DNA from 4 places in the Streptomyces sp. f51 genome. Region 3 is predicted to be linked to each of the others. Evidence: riboswitches for the same ligand, from Rfam matches in the RefSeq annotation. Region 3 holds a riboswitch; each other region holds the start of a gene.

Region 1 (4,728 bases), 800 kb from region 3:
CGGGTCTCGCGGTGCTCTCCGTGATGGAGAACGAGCAGATCGTCGCCAACGCGCGGATCACCGGAGAGCTGCTGAAGTCCCGGCTGGCGGCCCTGGTCGACCGGTACGAGCTGCTCAGCGAGGTGCGCGGGCGGGGGCTGATGATCGGCATCGAGTTCGGCCGGCCGGCCTCCCTCAAGCTGCGCAGCCGCTGGACCATGCTCCAGGCCGCGCGCAAGGGCCTGTTCGCGCAGATGGTCGTCGTGCCGCTGCTCCAGCGGCACCGCATCCTCACCCAGGTCTCCGGCGACCACCTGGAGGTGATCAAGCTGATCCCGCCGCTGGTGATCGACGAGAAGGACGTCGACCGGTTCGTGGAGGCCTTCACCGCCGTGATGGAGGACGCGCACAGCGGTGGCGGGCTGATGTGGGACTTCGGGAAGACGCTGGTCAAGCAGGCCGTGGCCAACCGCTGAGACCCGGCCGTTCCCGCGGGCCGCCACGGCGGCCGATGGGAACGGCCGGGCTCTTTTGCCTCTCAGGCAAGAAAATTGCCCCTGAGGTAATTATTTGGCTCAATGGTCCCATGAGCCCTGCCGATCCAGGGGCGGCCGACGAGCCGTCCGCCGAGCTGTACGCCGTGGCGCCCCGGCTGCGCGCCCTGCGCCGCGGCGTCTCGCTCACGCTGGAGGCCGCGGCCCGCGCCGCCGGCCTCTCGCCCGCCCATCTCTCCCGGCTGGAGACCGGGCAGCGCCAGCCCTCGCTGCCGATGCTGCTCACGCTCGCACGTGTCTACGGTACGACGGTCTCCGAGCTGCTGGGCGAGGCGGTCCCCGAACGTGACGCGGTCGTACGGGCCGCCGACATGGAGCCCGCCCCCGCCGGCGGCTGGACCTACTGGCAGGCGGGCTCCGCGGGCCGCGGCATGCAGGCGCTGCGCGTGCACGTCCCGTACGGCTCGCAGGGCGACATCGTGCGCGTCCACCCGGGCGAGGAGTGGCTGTACGTCCTCCAGGGGCGGCTCAGTCTGCGGCTCGGGGACACCGCGCACGTCCTGGCTCCGGGAGACAGCGCCCACTTCGACTCGCTGACCCCGCACCGCATCGCCGCCGCCGAGCGCGACGGCGCCGAGCTCCTCTTCGTACACACCCTGCTCCAGAGCCCCGTCGCCGCGCTGTGCCTGGGCGCGGCGGCGGGCCACCCCACCCCGGGAGAGACGTCATGACCGAACCCACGGAACCCCGCCGGTCCATGGAGGACAGGTTCCCGCGCGCCCTGTGGGTGCGGCTGATCATCTACGTCGCCGTCGGCCACCTGTTCGCGGCCTTCATCTACCTGCTCTTCACGCTCGGCGCGCAGAACCAGTAGCAGCCGGGCCCGGCGCGCGGCTCAGTCCAGGAGCCGCGCGCGCAGCCGCTCCCGCAGCTCGGGCGTGAGCCCCAGTCCCTGCTCCAGGTAGGCCTCGACGCCGCCCCAGGTCTCCTCGATCGTCTCGAACGCCGCTGTCAGGTACTCGGCGCGCGCGTCGAACAGCGGGCTGAGCAGTTCCATCACCTCGGGGGAGTAGGCGCCCGCCGAGGAATTGGTGCGGTGCACCTTGTACCGGCGGTGCGTGGCGTTCGACTCCAGGTAGTCGGCCACGATCGCCTCGCGCTCCACGCCGAGGGCCAGCAGGGTGACCGCGATCGACAGTCCGGCGCGGTCCTTGCCCGCCGCGCAGTGCATCAGCGCGGGCACGCTGTCGTCGGCCAGCGCGTGCAGCACCTGGGAGTGCTCCGCCGTGCGCTCCCTGATGATCGCGCGGTACGAGCCGATCATCCGGTTCGCGGCCCTGCCCTCGCCCAGGAGCCCGCGCAGCTGCTCGATGTCGCCGTCGCGGACCATCTTCCAGAACTCACTGCCGTCCGCCGGGTCGCTCAGCGGGAGGTTCACGTTCCGCACGCCCGGCAGTTCGACGTCCGGGCCCTCCAGCTTCTGGTCGGCCGCGTTGCGGAAGTCGAAGATCGTGTGCAGTCCCAGGGAGGAGAGGAACGCGGCGTCCTCCTCCGTAGCGTGCGCGAGGTGGCCGCTGCGGAACAGATGACCGTGGCGCACGCGCCGGCCGTCCACGGTGGGCAGTCCGCCCACGTCGCGGAAGTTGCGCACTCCGCCGAGCTCGGGCTCGGTCGACGGGATCTGCTGCGTCACGGGGCTCCTCCTGTTCGGCCTCCGGCGTCACCGGGCTGGACTCGGCGTCGCTCGTCGGCAGTTGTACCTGTTCGCGCTCTCGACGATACGACATGGGTTCCTCAGGCAATGAGTTATTTATTCGCGCGCATGTTCGAATCAATGGAGTTTCGGTTCTTCCTTTCCGGAGAGGGGGCCGAATGTGCTGGATATCCGCGCACGGTGCATCTGACCGTTCTGTCCGAATAAGAACCTTCGTGACAACTGGCCCTGGAATAGGGCGCACTGGGGCGAGTCGCGTGAGGAGCGTCATATTCGTGACGATGCGTTGCCGTCCCCTTTTCTCAACGCGCCCGCGTTTCCGGGCGGGTTGAGATGTCCGGAAGATCGTCATTCGACGGAGGGTGACGGTGAATTCCGCATGGATCAAGAAAGACGAGCGCACAGAAACCGGACTTAGTTGTCGACGCGCTCTCATGTCGCTTACGTTCTGCCTCAATCCGGACGGACGCCCAATCCTGCCGCCGCCCGGAATTCCGCACACTCACCCGTACACGGCAGGAGCGGGGGACCCACAGGTTCCGTGCCTGATCCGGTTCCCGGAACAGGCTAGGGGTACAGCCGCGCAGCAGCGCGGCCGGGCATCTCCAGCCCGCACCCGACAGCTCACCCCGCAGGCGCCGGAGAGGAAATCGCCATGCCCGCGAAGGGTAAGCACCGCCGTCCCAAGTCCCTGCGTTTCACCCGCACGATCGCCGCGGCCGGAACCGGCGGCGCCGCACTCGCGCTGCCTCTGATGGGAGCCACGGGAGCCCACGCCGCGACCCAGGCCACCGTCGCGCAGCACGTCGAGAAGGCCGCGACCGCCGCCCCCGCCGAGAAGGCCGCCACGGCCACGGCGAAGACGTACGCGGTGAAGTCCGGCGACTACCTCTCGAAGATCGCCGACGAGCAGAACGTCACCGGCGGCTGGAAGAAGATCTACGCCGACAACCGGTCCGCCATCGGCGGCGACCCGTCGCTGATCCACCCCGGTCTGAAGCTGTCGCTCGGCCACAGGGCCGCCGCCACACACACGGCCACGCACACGGCCACCACGGCGACGGCTCCGGCGAAGTCCCAGGCCACCCCCGCCGCCGACACGGCCGCGACCACCACCGCGTCCACCGGTGACTCCGCCGGCTACACCCTGCCGGTCGACAGCAGCACCATCGGCACCGGCTACAAGGTCGCGGGCAGCATGTGGTCCAGCGGCTACCACACCGGCGTGGACTTCGTGGTCCCGACCGGCACCACCATCAAGTCCGTCGCCGCGGGCACCGTCGTCTCCGCCGGCTGGGGCGGCGCCTACGGCAACCAGGTCGTCATCCAGCACGCCGACGGCAAGTACTCCCAGTACGCCCACATGTCGTCGCTGTCCGTCTCCGCGGGACAGACCGTGACGGAGGGCCAGCAGATCGGTCTCTCCGGCGCGACCGGCAACGTGACCGGACCGCACCTGCACTTCGAGATCCGCACCACGCCCGACTACGGCTCCGACGTCGACCCGGTGGCGTACCTGCGCTCGCACGGTGTCGCCGTGGGCTGACGCCCCCACTTCCTGCTCCTGACGGCAGGACCGACTCCGGAGGCCGGACCCCAGATCCCCTGGGTCCGGCCTCCGGTGTGTTCCACGGCGCCGGTTTGCGGGGCATCTTGGTGATCGCTGCTTGAACATCCCTGATGTGGGCCTTATTCCGGAGTTGACCAATGCTTGGCGAGTGGCTTATCTCACCGTCCGTCAACCCTTCCCTACGGTCGCGTAGCTCACATCGAAAGGTGAATCATGCTCGATGTGGCAGACGATTCGAAGGATGACAACAGATCAGTGATCGGGTCGTACGTGGCGGTGGGGGACAGCTTCACCGAGGGCGTCGGCGACCCTGGGCCCGACGGGGCGTTCGTCGGATGGGCGGACCGGTTCGCGGTACTTCTCGCGGACCGCAGGCCCGAAGGCGATTTCGACTACACCAATCTCGCGGTGCGCGGCAAACTGCTCGACCAGATCGTCGAGACCCAGCTCCAGCAGGCCAGGGAACTCGGCCCGGACCTGGTCTCGTTCTGCGCCGGCGGCAATGACATCCTCCGCCCCGGCACCGACCCCGACGAGGTCGCGGAGCGCTTCGAGCGCGCGGTCGCCGACCTCACCTCCGCCGTGGGCACCGTGATGGTGACCACCGGCTTCGACACCCGTGGTGTCCCCGTGCTCAAGCATCTGCGCGGCAAGATCGCCACGTACAACGGACATGTGCGGGCCATCGCGGACCGCTACGGCTGTCCCGTTCTCGACCTCTGGTCCCTGAAGACGATCCAGGACCGCAGGGCGTGGGACGGCGACCGGCTGCACCTCTCTCCCGAGGGGCACACCCGGGTGGCCCTCCGCGCCGGACAGGTCCTCGGTCTCGAGGTCCCGGCCGACCCGGACCAGCCCTGGCCGCCCCTCCCGCCGCGCGGCACGCTGGAGGTGCGCCGCGACAACATCCAGTGGGCCCGCGAGTACCTGGTCCCGTGGATCGGACGGCGACTGCGCGGTGAGTCCTCGGG
Region 2 (4,728 bases), 1.3 Mb from region 3:
CCACAGCAGCACCTGGCCCGGCCCCTTGAGCCGGAAGACGTCGAGCGCGTCCGCGACCGCGAGGGCCGCCACCGCCGTCATCCCCATCGGGAAGACGGTCGACCACCGCCGCACGTCGCGGCGCGGGCGCGGCCACACCACCTCCGCGACGGCCAGCACGAGGTAGCAGACGAGGTCGAGCGCCAGCAGCGCGCCCGTCGTGGCGCGCAGGACGCCCTGGTCGTCGTTGTTCCACAGATACGGATTCACGTGGTGCGCCGCGACGAGTCCCGCCCCGGCCAGCGCGGAGATGCCCAGCGCGCCGGCCGCCACCCAGTGGTCCCCGGCCCCCTTCCGCACCTCCCAGGGGTCGAAGGACGCGAACGCGAGCACGTAGAGCGCGGTTCCCACCCAGAACAGCGTCATCGCGGCGTGCGCGAGCCAGTCCGAGCCAGCCTCGGTGGCGATCGCCGACCCGAGGACCGAGAGCCCTTGCGTGGCCACGCAGACGAGGAACACCTCGCCGGCCATACGGCGCCGCCAGTGCCGCAGGACGGCCAGGAGCAGGACCGGCCAGAGGACGGCCGACAGTGCGAGCAGGACCTCCGCGAGCCCCCGCCACCCCAGCACCGAGAACCGGGTGCCGAGCACGGTGGTCGCCGCGACCGCGTCGAGCCCCGCGGGCGTTCCGGCCCGTCGCGCCCACTGCTCCCGGTCGCCCAGCAGCCGGGCGAGGAAGTCCGAGGCGAGCCCGACCCAGGTGAGCGACGCGAGAACGAGCGCGATCCGGGAGAGGGTCTCGTGGCCGGTCAGATGCAGACCGATCGAGAGAATGCCGGTGGCCATGACGGCGGCCCCGGCGGCGGGTGCCCACCCCACCCACCAGGAGCGGAGCGGAATCATGTCCGTCATGTCCGGTGTGTCTGGCATGCGTCGATGCTAGGGACCCGCGGAGCGGTTGCGGGCGGGGCACGCTCGGGCGGGGGCGAAAACGCGGGGCGCGCGCGGGGACCGGTGAGCCCCGCGCGCGCCCCGCGATGCGGAGGTCCGGTCTACGCCGGGCGCACCACGCTGTGGATCGCCGACGTGCCGTCGTAGTAGATCGACTCCTCGCGGACGTACGCCCCCGGCTTCGGCGCGTGGATCATCATGCCGCCACCGATGTACAGGCCGACGTGGCTGATGTCGTCGTAGAAGAAGACGAGGTCGCCGGGCCGGGCGTCGGCGAGGGGGACCGTGGTGCCGGCGTTCACCTGGTCGTAGGTGACGCGCGGGAGGCTGACGCCCGCGGCCTTCCAGGCGGCCTGGGTCAGGCCCGAGCAGTCGTAGGAGTCGGGGCCGGTGGCGCCCCAGACGTACGGCTTGCCGATCTGGGCGCGGGCGAAGGCGAGCGCGTCGGCCGCCTTCGACGAGGAGCCCGTCGCCGTCGATCCCGTCGGCGACCCGGCCGTCGAGCCGGCGGCCGGGGTGCCCGTGCCGCTCGACGACGGCTGCGTCCGCTCGGCCTTGGCGGCGGCGGCCTGCTGCCGTGCCAGTTCCGCCGCCTTCGCCGCGGCCCGCTCCTGCTTCTTCCTCTCGATCGCCGCCAGCCGCGCCTTCTCCTCGGTGTTCAGCTTCGACAGGAGGTCGCGGGCCTCGGAGAGCTTCTGCTGCACCGCGGTCTTGGACGTCTTGAGCGCCTTCTGCGAGGCGGTCAGCGATTCGAGGTTCCGCGTGGCCTCCGCCCGCTTCCTGGTGGTGGCGGCCTGGTCGGTGATGTAGGCGTCGACGGCCGCCTTCTGGCGTTTCGTCAGACGGCTCATCAACTGGGTCTGGTCGAAGTAGTCCTGCGGGTTGTCCGCGAGCAGCAGGGTCGCCGTTCCGGGTGCGGCGGCCCCGGTCCTGTACTGCGCCGCCGCGAACGAACCCAGTTCCTCGCGCGCGGTGTTGAGCTTCTCGGTGCGCCGGGCGACGTCGTCGAGCAGGGTGTCGACGCGCTTGCGCTGCTCGGCGGTCTTCTCCCGGGTCGCGTTGTACTTGTTCGTGGCCGTCTCGGCCTGGTGGTAGAGGTCGTCGACCTTCTTCGAGACCGCTTCGATGCCGGGCCTCGGTTCGGCCGAGGGGGCCGCGGTGGCCGTCTGCGAGAGCAGGGCCACGGACGTGAGGGCCGCCGTGGCCAGGGCCGGGGTCCGTATGCCTGCGATGCGCGTACCCGTGGGACGCGCCTTGCGGTGTGACGCCAAGAGAGGCGACTCCTTCCGTCATCCGCCTGCCGAGTTAGCTGTCGGGTTCGGGCGGGTGGTTCCGGAAGGTTGCCCTACGGTCCGTGCCCCACAAGGCGGTTGGACCGATTCACCCCTTGGTCGGTGGGTCCCCGGCTCCGGCGGCCTCGCGGCGTACCGGATTCGGCGGAGGCCGCCCGGCCCGGCGATGTTCGCCGGTCGCGGTCGAGCGGCCTTGCGGCACGCTAGCCAACCGGTGTGGCCCGTGTGAAGGTTGATGGGCGATATGCCCGATACATTTTCGTGACCTGGGCCGCGCCCCGGGATCTGCGACGACGGAGTGCGGGCGTCCCCTGACTCCAAGTGTCCGGCCGGGCGCGTACGGTCATGGTGGCGCGCGTCACGACTTCCGGTGGAGTTCCCGAGGTGGCGGCGGGTTGTCAGTGGGGCGGCCTAGACTCGGAGAGCGATGAGCAGCCTCTTTGACGACAGCTTCCTGGCGGACCTCAAGCCCTCCGCGGCGCACGAGGACGAACACCCGCCGCCGCCCGAGGACGATCACGTACCGGAGCCGGTTCCGGACGATCTGTTCGGCGGGAAGTTCGACCTGCCGCCGACCCGTGACGCCTACTACCGCGACGGCGCGCCCAGGCCCGCCGTGGACCCGGCGGCCCTCCTGGACGGCCTGAACGAGAACCAGCGCGCGGCCGTGGTGCACTCCGGCTCCCCGCTGCTCATCGTGGCCGGCGCCGGCTCCGGCAAGACGCGCGTGCTCACGCACCGCATCGCCCACCTGCTCGGCGAGCGGAACGTCCACCCCGGCCAGATCCTCGCGATCACCTTCACGAACAAGGCCGCGGGCGAGATGAAGGAGCGCGTCGAGGCGCTCGTGGGCCCCCGCGCCAACGCGATGTGGGTGATGACCTTCCACAGCGCCTGCGTGCGCATCCTGCGCCGCGAGAGCAAGACGCTCGGCTTCACCTCGTCGTTCTCGATCTACGACGCCGCCGACTCCAAGCGTCTGATGGCGCTCGTCTGCCGTGATCTGGACCTCGACCCCAAGCGTTTCCCGCCGAAGTCCTTCAGCGCCAAGATCTCGAACCTGAAGAACGAGCTGATCGACGAGGAGGACTTCGCCGCCCAGGCCACCGACGGCTTCGAGAAGACCCTCGCCCAGGCCTACGCGATGTACCAGTCGAGGCTGCGCGAGGCCAACGCGCTCGACTTCGACGACCTGATCATGACCACGGTCAACCTCCTGCGCGCCTTCCCGGACGTGGCCGAGCACTACCGCCGCCGCTTCCGGCACGTCCTGGTCGACGAGTACCAGGACACCAACCACGCGCAGTACGCCCTCGTCCGCGAACTCGTGGGGACCTCCGAGCACCCCGTGGACGTACCGCCCAACGCGTACGACCTGCCTCCGGCCGAACTGTGCGTGGTGGGTGACGCGGACCAGTCGATCTACGCCTTCCGCGGCGCGACCATCCGCAACATCCTCCAGTTCGAGGAGGACTACCCGAACGCGACGACGATCCTCCTGGAGCAGAACTACCGCTCCACCCAGACGATCCTGTCCGCCGCCAACGCGGTCATCGAGCGCAACGAGTCCCGCCGCCCCAAGAACCTGTGGACCAACGCCGGCGCGGGCTCGAACATCACGGGGTACGTCGCGGACACCGAGCACGACGAGGCCCAGTTCGTCGCCGACGAGATAGACCGCCTCACCGACGCGGGCGAGGCGAGGGCCGGCGACGTCGCGGTCTTCTACCGCACGAACGCCCAGTCCCGTGTCTTCGAAGAGGTCTTCATCCGCGTCGGCCTGCCGTACAAGGTCGTCGGCGGTGTCCGCTTCTACGAGCGCAAGGAGGTCCGGGACGTCCTCGCCTACCTCAGGGTGCTGGCCAACCCCGAGGACTCCGTCCCGATGCGCCGCATCCTGAACGTGCCCAAGCGCGGCATCGGCGACCGCGCCGAGGCGATGATCGATGCCCTGTCGCAGCGCGAGAAGATCAGCTTCCCGCAGGCGCTGCGCCGCGTCGACGAGGCCTACGGCATGGCCGCGCGGTCCACCAACGCGGTCAAGCGGTTCAACACGCTCATGGAGGACCTCCGTACGATCGTCGAGTCGGGCGCGGGCCCGGCCACCGTCCTGGAGGCCGTCCTCGAACGCACCGGATATCTCGCCGAGTTGCAGGCCTCGACCGACCCGCAGGACGAGACCCGGATCGAGAACCTCCAGGAACTCGCCGCCGTGGCCCTGGAGTTCGAGCAGGAGACCGGCGAGGGCGAGACCCCGCCCGGACTCTCCGCGTTCCTGGAGCGGGTCGCGCTCGTCGCCGACTCGGACCAGATCCCGGACGAGGAGGACGGCAACGGCGTCATCACCCTGATGACCCTGCACACCGCCAAGGGCCTCGAATTCCCCGTGGTCTTCCTGACCGGCATGGAGGACGGCGTCTTCCCGCACATGCGCGCGCTCGGACAGGTCAAGGAGCTGGAGGAGGAGCGGCGCCTGGCGTACGTGGGCATCACCCGCGCCCGCGAG
Region 3 (4,728 bases):
GTGGCGGCGAGTCCTCCCGGCTCTACAACCGGCTCGTACGCCGTGACCGCACCGCCGTCGCGGCCGGGTTCGGCCTGCTGCGGCTCGCCGGAGCACCCTCCCTGGGGTGGCTGGACGTGAAGACGTCCGGCGACGTCGAGGTCCCGGTCATCGAGGCCGCCGTCGACGAGGAGCTCGCCCGGTTCGCCGAAGAGGGCCCCACGGCCGGGGAAATGGAGCGTGCCCAGGCCCAGTTGGAGCGCGAATGGCTCGACCGGCTCGGTACCGTCGCCGGCCGCGCCGACGAACTGTGCCGCTACGCCGTCCTGTTCGGCGACCCGCAGCTCGCCCTGACCGCCGTGCAGCGCGTCCTCGACGTCACGGCGGACGAGGTCAGGGAGGCCGCGAAGGCCCGCCTGCGCCCCGACAACCGCGCGGTGCTCGTCTACGAGCCGACCACCGCCGAAGCCGCCGGCTCCGCCGACGAGACCGACGAGACCGACGAGGAGGCGGCGAAGTGACCGAGCTCGCCACCATGGACTTCCACCCCCGCCCCCAGGCCGGACAGCCCAAGCCGTGGGCGTTCCCCGCCCCCGAGCGCGGCACCCTGGACAACGGCCTGACCGTGCTGCGCTGCCACCGCCCCGGCCAGCAGGTCGTCGCCGTCGAGGTGATCCTCGCCGCGCCGCTGGACGCCGAGCCCGCGGGCCTGGACGGCATCGCCACGATCATGGCGCGCGCCTTCTCCGAGGGCACCGACAAGCACTCGGCCGAGGACTTCGCCGCCGAGCTGGAGCGCTGCGGCGCCACGCTCGACGCGCACGCCGACCACCCCGGCGTACGCCTGTCGCTCGAAGTGCCCGTCTCGCGCCTGGCCAAGGCCCTCGGCCTGCTCGCCGACGCCCTGCGGGCCCCCGCGTTCGCGGACAGCGAGGTAGAGCGGCTGGTGACCAACCGGCTGGACGAGATCCCGCACGAGACGGCGAACCCGGCCCGTCGCGCGGCCAAGGAGCTCTCCAAGGAGCTGTTCCCGGCGAGCGCGCGCATGGCGCGCCCGCGTCAGGGCACCGAGGAGACCGTCCGGAGCATCGACTCCTCGGCCGTGCGCGCCTTCTACGAGAAGCACGTGCGCCCCGCCACGGCCACCGCGGTCGTCGTGGGCGACCTGACCGGCGTCGACCTCGACGAGCTGCTCGCCGACACGCTCGGTTCCTGGACCGGCTCGTCCGCCGAGCCGCTTCCCGTGCCGCCGGTGACCGCCGACGACACCGGCCGCGTGATCATCGTCGACCGTCCCGGCGCGGTCCAGACGCAGCTGCTCATCGGCCGTGTCGGCGCCGACCGGCACGAGCGCGTGTGGCCCGCCCAGGTCCTCGGCACGTACTGCCTCGGCGGCACCCTCACCTCGCGCCTGGACCGCGTCCTGCGCGAGGAGAAGGGCTACACGTACGGCGTTCGGGCGTTCGGGCAGGTCCTGCGCTCCGCGCCGGACGGCACGGGGGCCGCGATGCTCGCCATCAGCGGCTCGGTCGACACCCCCAACACCGGTCCTGCGCTCGACGACCTGTGGAAGGTGCTGCGCACCCTCGCGGCCGAGGGGCTGACCGACACGGAGCGCGACGTCGCCGTGCAGAACCTGGTGGGTGTCGCGCCCCTGAAGTTCGAGACGGCGGCGGCCGTCGCGAGCACGCTCGCCGACCAGGTCGAGCAGCACCTGCCGGACGACTACCAGTCGACGCTCTACCGCCAACTGGCCGCCACGGGCACCGTGGAGGCCACCGCGGCGGCGGTGAACGCCTTCCCGACGGACCGTCTGGTGACCGTCCTGGTGGGCGACGCGGCGCAGATCGCGGAGCCGGTCAGGGCCCTCGGAATCGGTGAAGTCACCGTGGTGGCGGCCGAGTAGCACCCGCGCGACCCAGGAGGGCCCTGACGGCTGAAGAGCCGTCAGGGCCCTCCTCTTGACGGCCGCAGCCCCCAAGATGTCCGTATTCGTGCAGGGGTTACCCCTTCTGCCCTGTGGCATGCGTTACAAAAATCGTGATCCGTTTGTTGTTCGAATGAGGCCCCGTCTAGCGTCGGTCCGACTGTTCGTCACGCAGTGCGCCGCGCCCGCGGCACCGGACAGTCATCGCCGAGTCCCCCATGACGCGAGTCAGGGGAGCCGGGGACCCACGCAGTCCCTGGGGTGAATCGGACGCCCTCTCCGGAGGGGGTCCGTAGGAGACCTTCCTGCTCCGAACCCGTCAGCTAACCCGGTAGGCGAGAGGGAAGGAAAGGATCAGCCCCTACATGGCGTTCACCTGTGGCACCGGCAAGCATCGTCGTACGAGCAGCCGGGTGCACAGCACCACCACGACCGCCGTCGGGGTCGCGGCGCTCACCACCACCGGTGTGATCGGAACCCTGGCCGCTCCCGCGTTCGCCGCGGAGGCCACCGTCGAGCAGACCGGGCTGACCCAGACCGTCACCCTGAACGACGCGGTCGCCGACCAGATCGACGCCCAGGCCTTCGCGCAGCAGCGCGCCGCCGACGAGGCCGCCGCGCGCAAGCAGGCCGAGCAGACGGCACGCAAGCAGGCCGCCGCCCAGGCCACGCAGCTCCGCGAGGCCAAGGCGCGCGCCGCCCGCGAGGCCGAGCGCAAGCGCCTGAACACGTTCGTCCTGCCGATCACCGGTTCGTACGTCTCCACCGGTTACAAGGCGAGCAGCAGCCTCTGGTCCTCGGGCAGCCACACCGGCGTCGACTTCCACGCCGCGTCCGGCACCTCGGTCCACGCCGTCGGCTCCGGCACGGTCGTCACGGCCGGCTGGGGCGGCGCCTACGGCAATCAAGTCGTGATCAAGATGCATGACGGCACGTACACCATGTACGGCCACCTGTCGTCCATCGGTGTGTCCGTGGGGCAGGCGGTCACCCCGGGTCAGCAGATCGGCCTCTCCGGGGACACCGGCAACACCACGGGACCGCACCTGCACTTCGAGGCCCGTACGACCGCCGAGTACGGCTCGGACATGGACCCGGTCGCGTACCTGCGCTCGCACGGCGTCAACGTCTGACGACCGCTTCGCGGCTTCTTCACCGCTTTCGATGCCCCGGCTCACCGAGCCGGGGCATCGTCGTTTCCGGACGCCGTCTGTCCAAAAAATATCCATGGGTTCAGGCATGCCATCGGAAATTCACGCCTCCTGCAATAGAGTCACTGAAGAAGCGTCAATCGTCGGCGTTTCACGGGGATTAAAGCGGAGGTCGGTCATGCGTATTCCGGCGCACTCGGTGTGCACGGCGATCCGTGACGACATCGTCGCGGGTGTCTACGAGCGCGGCGGCCGCCTCACCGAGGAACTGCTCGCGCGGCGCTACGGCGTCTCGCGCGTCCCCGTGCGCGAGGCCCTGCGCACCCTGGAGGCCGAGGGCTTCGTGGTCACCCGTCGGCACGCGGGCGCCTGTGTCGCGGAGCCCACCGAGCAGGAGGCCGCGGACCTCCTGGAGATGCGCATGCTGCTGGAGCCGCTGGGTGCCGCGCGGGCCGCGCAGCGGCGCACGGAGGCTCACCTCAAGGTGCTGCGCGGCCTGGTCAGGCTGGGCCAGGAGCGCTCCAGGCGGGGCAACAGCGAGGATCTGCGCTCGCTGGGCGGCTGGTTCCACGAGACGCTCGCCCAGGCGTCCGGCAGTTCCGCGCTCACCTCCACGCTCTCGCAGTTGCGCCACAAGATCGCCTGGATGTACTCGGTGGACGCGCCGGCCGACCCGGCGGAGTCCTGGGCGGAGCACGGCGGCATCGTGGACGCCGTCGCCCGCGGCGACAGCGAGCGGGCCCGCGCGATCACGGCCCTGCACACCGAGCGCGCCATGGCCGCGCACCGGCTCCGGTTTCCCGGCGCCGAACGGCCGGACCGTGTGAGGAGTTCGCAACATCCCGTAAACATGACGGGCCTGCGTCATTAACACGGGCGCCGTATACAAAGAGGGATATTCGGTGGGGGCTCATTTCTGATGCCCTTTTATTCGTGTGTCCGGAATTATCGTGCACGCCATTCCTGCGGCCCTGCCGCGAAGGCGGTGCGGGGTGCCCGGAGAATTTCCGGGCGACGTACGGAAAACGGCTGAGCCGCGCCCCCGGTCAAGGGGGGCGCGGCTCAGCCGTGTGTCCTGACCCGGAGGACGCCTCAGACGGTCTCGGGGAGCTCGTCGAGCCCCTCGGCGACCAGCTTCGCCAGACGGTCGAGGGCGATGTCCGCGCCCTCGGCGTCCGACGCGAGGACGATCTCCTCGCCGCCCTGGGCGCCGAGCCCGAGGACCGCGAGCATGGAGGCCGCATTGACGGGGTTGCCGTCGGCCTTGGCGATCGTCACGGGGATGCCGGAGGCCGTGGTGGCCCGGACGAAGATGGAGGCGGGGCGGGCGTGGAGGCCCTCGGTCCAGCCGACGTTGACGCGGCGCTCAGCCATGTGATGCTGCCCTTCGGGGGTTCAGGGTTGTCTAGACCAGTGTTCCATATCGTGAGGCGTGCCCGGACGATCCCGGGGACCCGCCCCGCCCCGGTGCCGGTCCCCGGGCGGGCCGGCCTCGCCGGCGCGGCGGGATTTCGGGGCCGTACCCAGGCCCGCTGCGACGTCCGTCACCCTCAGACTGCCTCGCGCCGTTGTCGTACGCCAGCCGTACTCTGGGGCCCATGCAGACCTCGTCGGACCGGCACGAGTACCCAGCCCACTGGGAGGCCGACGTGGTGCTGCGCGACGGCGGCA
Region 4 (4,728 bases), 1.5 Mb from region 3:
ATCTGGCGGCCGCTGACCGGGGAACCCGTACCGGCGCTCCTCGAGTACCTCCCGTACCGCCTGACCGACTGGACGGCCCCGCGCGACCAGCAGCGCCATCCCTGGTACGCCGGGCACGGCTACGCCTCCGTGCGCGTGGACGCGCGCGGCCACGGGAACTCGGAGGGCGTGCCGGGCGACGAGCACGCGGAGACCGACACGGACGACGGGGTGGAGGTGGTCTCCTGGCTGGCCGCCCGGCCCTGGTGCACGGGCCGGGTCGGCATGTTCGGGATCGCGTGGGGCGGTCTCCACTCCCTTCGCGTCGCGGCCCGCGCGCCCGCGCCGCTCAAGGCGGTCGTCACGGTCTGCCCGAGCGACGACCTCCCTGACAACGACGCCCACCACGCCGGAGGTTCCGTTCCCGCCGTCGGCACATACGCCCGGTCGGCCGCCCGGCTCGCCTTCGCCGCCCGCCCGCCGGACCCCGCGCACGTGGGCGAGGGGATGTGGCGGGACATGTGGGAGAAGCGACTGGCGGCGGCCGCGCCCTCCACGCACACCCGGCCGGAGCACAGGACCGACGACCCGTACGGCCCTCACGGCACCCGCGAGGAGTACGGGACCGTCCGCGCGGCGGTCCTCGCGGTCGGCGGCTGGCACGACCCGCACCGCGACACGGTGCTGCGCCTGGTGCGGAACCTTCCCCCGGATCGCGTACGGGGTCTCATCGGCCCCTGGTCCCGCCAGTACCCGGACCGCGACCTGCCGCCCGGGCCGGCGATCGGCTTCCTCCAGGAGACGCTGCGCTGGTGGGACCACTGGCTCAAGGACAAGGAGACGGACCCGCTCTCCGTGCCCCTGCTCCGCTCGTACGTGATGGACGCGCATCCTCCGGCGACCGTGTACCCGCGCATCCCCGGCCACTGGGTGGGCGAGCCTGCCTGGCCCTCACCCTCGGTGACCCCGGTCGCGTACGCGCTCCAGGGAACCCCGGTGCCGGTGCGGTCCCCACAGCACACGGGGGTCGACGCGGGCCGCCCCTTCCCCTTCGGCGACGACGCCGGCCTGCCGCCCGACCAGCGGGAGGAGGACGCCCGGTCGGCCTGTTTCGAGTTCGAGGTGACGGAGGAGACCTGGGTGCTGGGCCGCCCCCGGGTCAATCTGCGGCTGACGTCCGCGGTGCCCAGGGGCCAGGTGATCGCCCGGCTGTGCGACGTGGCGCCGGACGGAGCGTCCACGCTCGTCACCCGGGGCGCCCTGAACCTGTCGGCGCGCCGGGGTCCCGGCCGGACGGTTCCCTGGACTCCGGGCAGCACGGAACACGTGGTGTTCGACCTGAACGCCATCGGCTACGCCTTCCCGGCGGGCCACCGCATCCGGCTGGGCGTGTCCTCCGCGTACTGGCCCTGGATCTGGCCCGAGCCGGGCTCGGAGGCCGGTTTCACCCTGGAGCCGATCGGCAGCGTCCTCGAACTCCCCGTACGGACACGGGAGTCGGACCCGTCGATCACCTTCGGCGAACCCGAGGAGTCCGAGCCCCTCGGGGTGACCGTCTCCGCGACCCTGGACGAGCCCCCGCCGCAGCGACTGGTGCTGCGGGACGTGGCCGCGGAGACCTGGCGTCTGGAGGTGGCCTCGGGCCAGGGCGGCACCCGTGTCCATCCCGACGGCCTCGAATGCACGGAGGAGGGGCGGGAGACGTACACGATCGAGACGTCGGACCCGCTGTCCGCGCGCGCCCGCTCGACCTGGTCGATCCGGCTGCACCGCCCGGACCTGCCCTGGGACGCCCGCGTCGAGACGACCTCCACCACGACCTGCGACGCGCGGGACTTCGTCACGACCGACGAACTCGTCTGCAAGGACGGCGACGAGGTCGTCTTCCACCGGACCTGGGAGAAGAGAACCCCGCGCACCTCGGGCTGACAGGGCTCAGGGGGTGCGGGGGCTCAGAGGGTGCGGGGGCCGGGGGGTGCGGGGGCCAGGGGGGCGGGGGCCAGGGGGGCCGGGGGCTTGCGAGGCAGAGAGCTTTGCGGCCCAGCAGGCTCGCGGGGCAGAGACCTTTGCGGCCAAGGGGGCTTGCGGGGGTGCGGGTTACGCGCAGGGCGGCCGCTGGCGGCGCGGGACGCTTCCCTGGGCGGAAGGCCTGCCTGGGCGGAAGGCCTGCCTGGGCGGGACGCTGCGAGGCAGAGCGCTTGCGAGGTAGGGGGCTTGCCTCGGCTCAGGAGGCTTGCGAGGCAGGGGCTCGCCGCGGCTCAGGAGGCTTGCGGGGCAGGGGAGTTCACCGGGTCGGGCCACGCCCCGACCCGCGCCCGCCTCGCCTGCGCCCCCGCCCGCAGGCCGGGGCACCGAACGCCGAACCCCGTTGCCGCGCGCGGCACTTCACCTCGCGTCCGCCCGGGCCCGGCCGGCTCCCGACCGGTGACCCCACCCACCCCTCGCGGAGGCGGCCCCGCCCGCCCCGACGTGGTCCACGCCACAATTCCCGCCCCACCAGGGGACGCTCGGCGCGCTCGGGAGGTCCCGGTGACGCCCTTAAACGCGAGCGTGATGCCCGAATTGCCCCTCGTGCCGCGTTAACGCCCTTTGGTCTCGTGAGTTGAGTCACCGGCGAGCCGGGCTCCCGCCCCGAGGCCCGCTCGACCCAACCCCTTTGCCATAGGCAAGTTGAGGATCCAATTCCGGTACAAACGGACTTTTTACCCCGCCCTTAACCAGGAGAAAGCGATCTTCGCGGTCAAATCTCGTCTTGTTTCGGACATGTGCTCTCGCATACGTTCTGGTCGACCCCGGGCGGATCGCCGAATCCTGCCGCCGCCCGGCAACCCATCGACCCACGCACGGCAGGAGCGGGGGAACCACAGGTAAGCCGCCGATCCGGACATACCGGACCGGCTTGGGGTGAAGCCGCGCCCACAGCGCGGCCGGGCATCTCCCGCCCGAACCCGACAGCTCACCTCGCAGGCGTCGGAGAGGAAATTCGTCATGCCCGTACGAGGCAAGCACCGCAGCAAGAAGTCCAACGTCATCACCCGGGGCATGCTCGCCGCCGGCACGGGCGGCATCGCCCTCGCCCTCCCGCTCGTGAGCGCCACCGGCGCCAGCGCCGCCACCCCGGCGCAGGCCCCCCAGATCGCGAAGACGGCCCACACCGCGGTGGTCCCCAACGTGCAGCTCGTCACCTACAAGGTCGTCGCCGGCGACACCCTGTCCAAGGTGGCGCAGAAGTACCCCAAGAGCGGTGGCTGGAAGAAGCTGTACGCGGCGAACCGCGCGGTCATCGGCGACAACCCCGCCCTGATCCGCCCGGGCCTGAAGCTGACCGTCGGCACGAAGTCGCTGGGGTCGACGACCGTCCGCACCACGGCGAACGCGACCGCCGCCGTGGCCAAGACCACGACCGCCACGGTCACCCAGGCCTCCGCCAAGACGTACGCCAACAACCTCGATGGCTGGATCAAGGAATCCCTCGACGTCATGGCCAAGGCGGGCATCCCCGGCAGCTACGACGGCATCCACCGCAACGTGATGCGCGAGTCCTCCGGCAACCCCAACGCCATCAACAACTGGGACTCCAACGCCGCCGCAGGCATCCCCTCCAAGGGTCTGCTCCAGGTCATCGACCCGACCTTCCAGGCGTACCACGTCGCCGGCACGTCGATGAACATCTACGACCCGGTCGCGAACATCACCGCCGCCTGCAACTACGCGGCCAAGACCTACGGCTCCATCGACAACGTCAACGGCGCCTACTGATCCACCCCGACACCTCGTTCTTCCCCCGCACCCGCCGACGGCTCCTTCTGGGACCGTCGGCGGGTGCGGGTGCAGATACGGGTGCTTCGCGGGCGGGTGCGCCTCCGCCGGCAGGCGCACCGGTTCGGCCGGCGAGCGCACCGGCGCCGTCAGAAGCCGAAGACGCGCTCCAGCACCACCGCGATCCCGTCGTCCTCGTTCGACAGCGTGATCTCGTCGGCCACCGACTTCAGTTCCGGATGCGCGTTGGCCATCGCCACACCGCGGGCCGCCCAGTCGAACATCGGAATGTCGTTGGGCATGTCCCCGAAGGCGAGCGTCGCGGACGGGCTGAGTCCGAGATGCGCCGCGGCGAGAGCGAGACCCGTCGCCTTGGTCACCCCGCATGGCTGGAGTTCGACGGTACCGGGCCCCGACATGGTCACCGTCGCCAGCGAACCGACCACTCCCCGTGCCGCTGACGCCAACTCGTCGTCGGACAAGGACGGGTGACGGAGCAACACCTTGCTGATCGGCTCCGCCCAGAGGTCGTCCCGCCGTGGCACCCGCACCGCCGGCAGCGTCGGATGCGGCATGACATAGCCCGGCTCGATGAGCGTCAGACCGTCCACGCCGTCCTGGTCGACCGCCGCGTACAGCATCCCGACCTCCGCCTCGATCTTGCCGAGCGCCGTCTCCGCCAGCTCTCTCTCCAGCGTCACCGACCACAGCATGCGGTCCGTGGCGGCGTCGTAGAGCTGCGCCCCCTGCCCGCACACCGCCAGTCCCTCACCGCCGAGTTCGTCGAGAAACGGTCGCACGCGCGGTGCGGGTCGGCCCGTGACCACGAGATGCCGGGCACCTGCCCGGGTCACCTTCGCCAACGCGGCGCGTGACCGGTCGGAGAGTGTGTCGTCGCCGCGCAGCAGCGTTCCGTCCAGGTCAGTGGCGATGAGTGAATATGCAGTCGGAGCGGCCATGATCCGAAGAATACGGATCCCACGACTCATC

Evidence for each region. Region 3 has a riboswitch for cyclic di-AMP ahead of WJM95_RS24985 (M23 family metallopeptidase). Riboswitches for the same ligand answer to the same signal wherever they lie in the genome.
Region 1: it holds a riboswitch for cyclic di-AMP, as region 3 does, so the genes downstream of both, WJM95_RS28365 (LysM peptidoglycan-binding domain-containing M23 family metallopeptidase) here and WJM95_RS24985 (M23 family metallopeptidase) in region 3, are expected to answer to the same signal.
Region 2: it holds a riboswitch for cyclic di-AMP, as region 3 does, so the genes downstream of both, WJM95_RS19700 (NlpC/P60 family protein) here and WJM95_RS24985 (M23 family metallopeptidase) in region 3, are expected to answer to the same signal.
Region 4: it holds a riboswitch for cyclic di-AMP, as region 3 does, so the genes downstream of both, WJM95_RS18720 (LysM peptidoglycan-binding domain-containing protein) here and WJM95_RS24985 (M23 family metallopeptidase) in region 3, are expected to answer to the same signal.

Annotation. Positions count from the first base shown of each region.
Region 1 is NZ_CP149798.1:6,546,816-6,551,543, forward strand. It holds gene WJM95_RS28345 (aspartate aminotransferase family protein) at 1-455, shown strand, start outside; gene WJM95_RS28350 (XRE family transcriptional regulator) at 566-1,204, shown strand; gene WJM95_RS28355 (DUF6126 family protein) at 1,201-1,347, shown strand; gene WJM95_RS28360 (tyrosine-protein phosphatase) at 1,369-2,166, opposite strand; cyclic di-AMP (ydaO/yuaA leader) riboswitch at 2,681-2,838, shown strand; gene WJM95_RS28365 (LysM peptidoglycan-binding domain-containing M23 family metallopeptidase) at 2,843-3,733, shown strand; gene WJM95_RS28370 (SGNH/GDSL hydrolase family protein) at 4,013-4,728, shown strand, end outside.
Region 2 is NZ_CP149798.1:4,486,147-4,490,874, forward strand. It holds gene WJM95_RS19695 (tellurite resistance/C4-dicarboxylate transporter family protein) at 1-909, opposite strand, end outside; gene WJM95_RS19700 (NlpC/P60 family protein) at 1,032-2,201, opposite strand; cyclic di-AMP (ydaO/yuaA leader) riboswitch at 2,209-2,379, opposite strand; gene pcrA (DNA helicase PcrA) at 2,650-4,728, shown strand, end outside.
Region 3 is NZ_CP149798.1:5,742,548-5,747,275, forward strand. It holds gene WJM95_RS24975 (pitrilysin family protein) at 1-500, shown strand, start outside; gene WJM95_RS24980 (pitrilysin family protein) at 497-1,885, shown strand; cyclic di-AMP (ydaO/yuaA leader) riboswitch at 2,102-2,259, shown strand; gene WJM95_RS24985 (M23 family metallopeptidase) at 2,272-3,039, shown strand; gene WJM95_RS24990 (GntR family transcriptional regulator) at 3,236-3,928, shown strand; gene WJM95_RS24995 (HPr family phosphocarrier protein) at 4,150-4,431, opposite strand; gene WJM95_RS25000 (GNAT family N-acetyltransferase) at 4,656-4,728, shown strand, end outside.
Region 4 is NZ_CP149798.1:4,279,435-4,284,162, reverse strand. It holds gene WJM95_RS18725 (CocE/NonD family hydrolase) at 1-1,908, shown strand, start outside; cyclic di-AMP (ydaO/yuaA leader) riboswitch at 2,772-2,964, shown strand; gene WJM95_RS18720 (LysM peptidoglycan-binding domain-containing protein) at 2,968-3,738, shown strand; gene WJM95_RS18715 (HAD family hydrolase) at 3,888-4,697, opposite strand.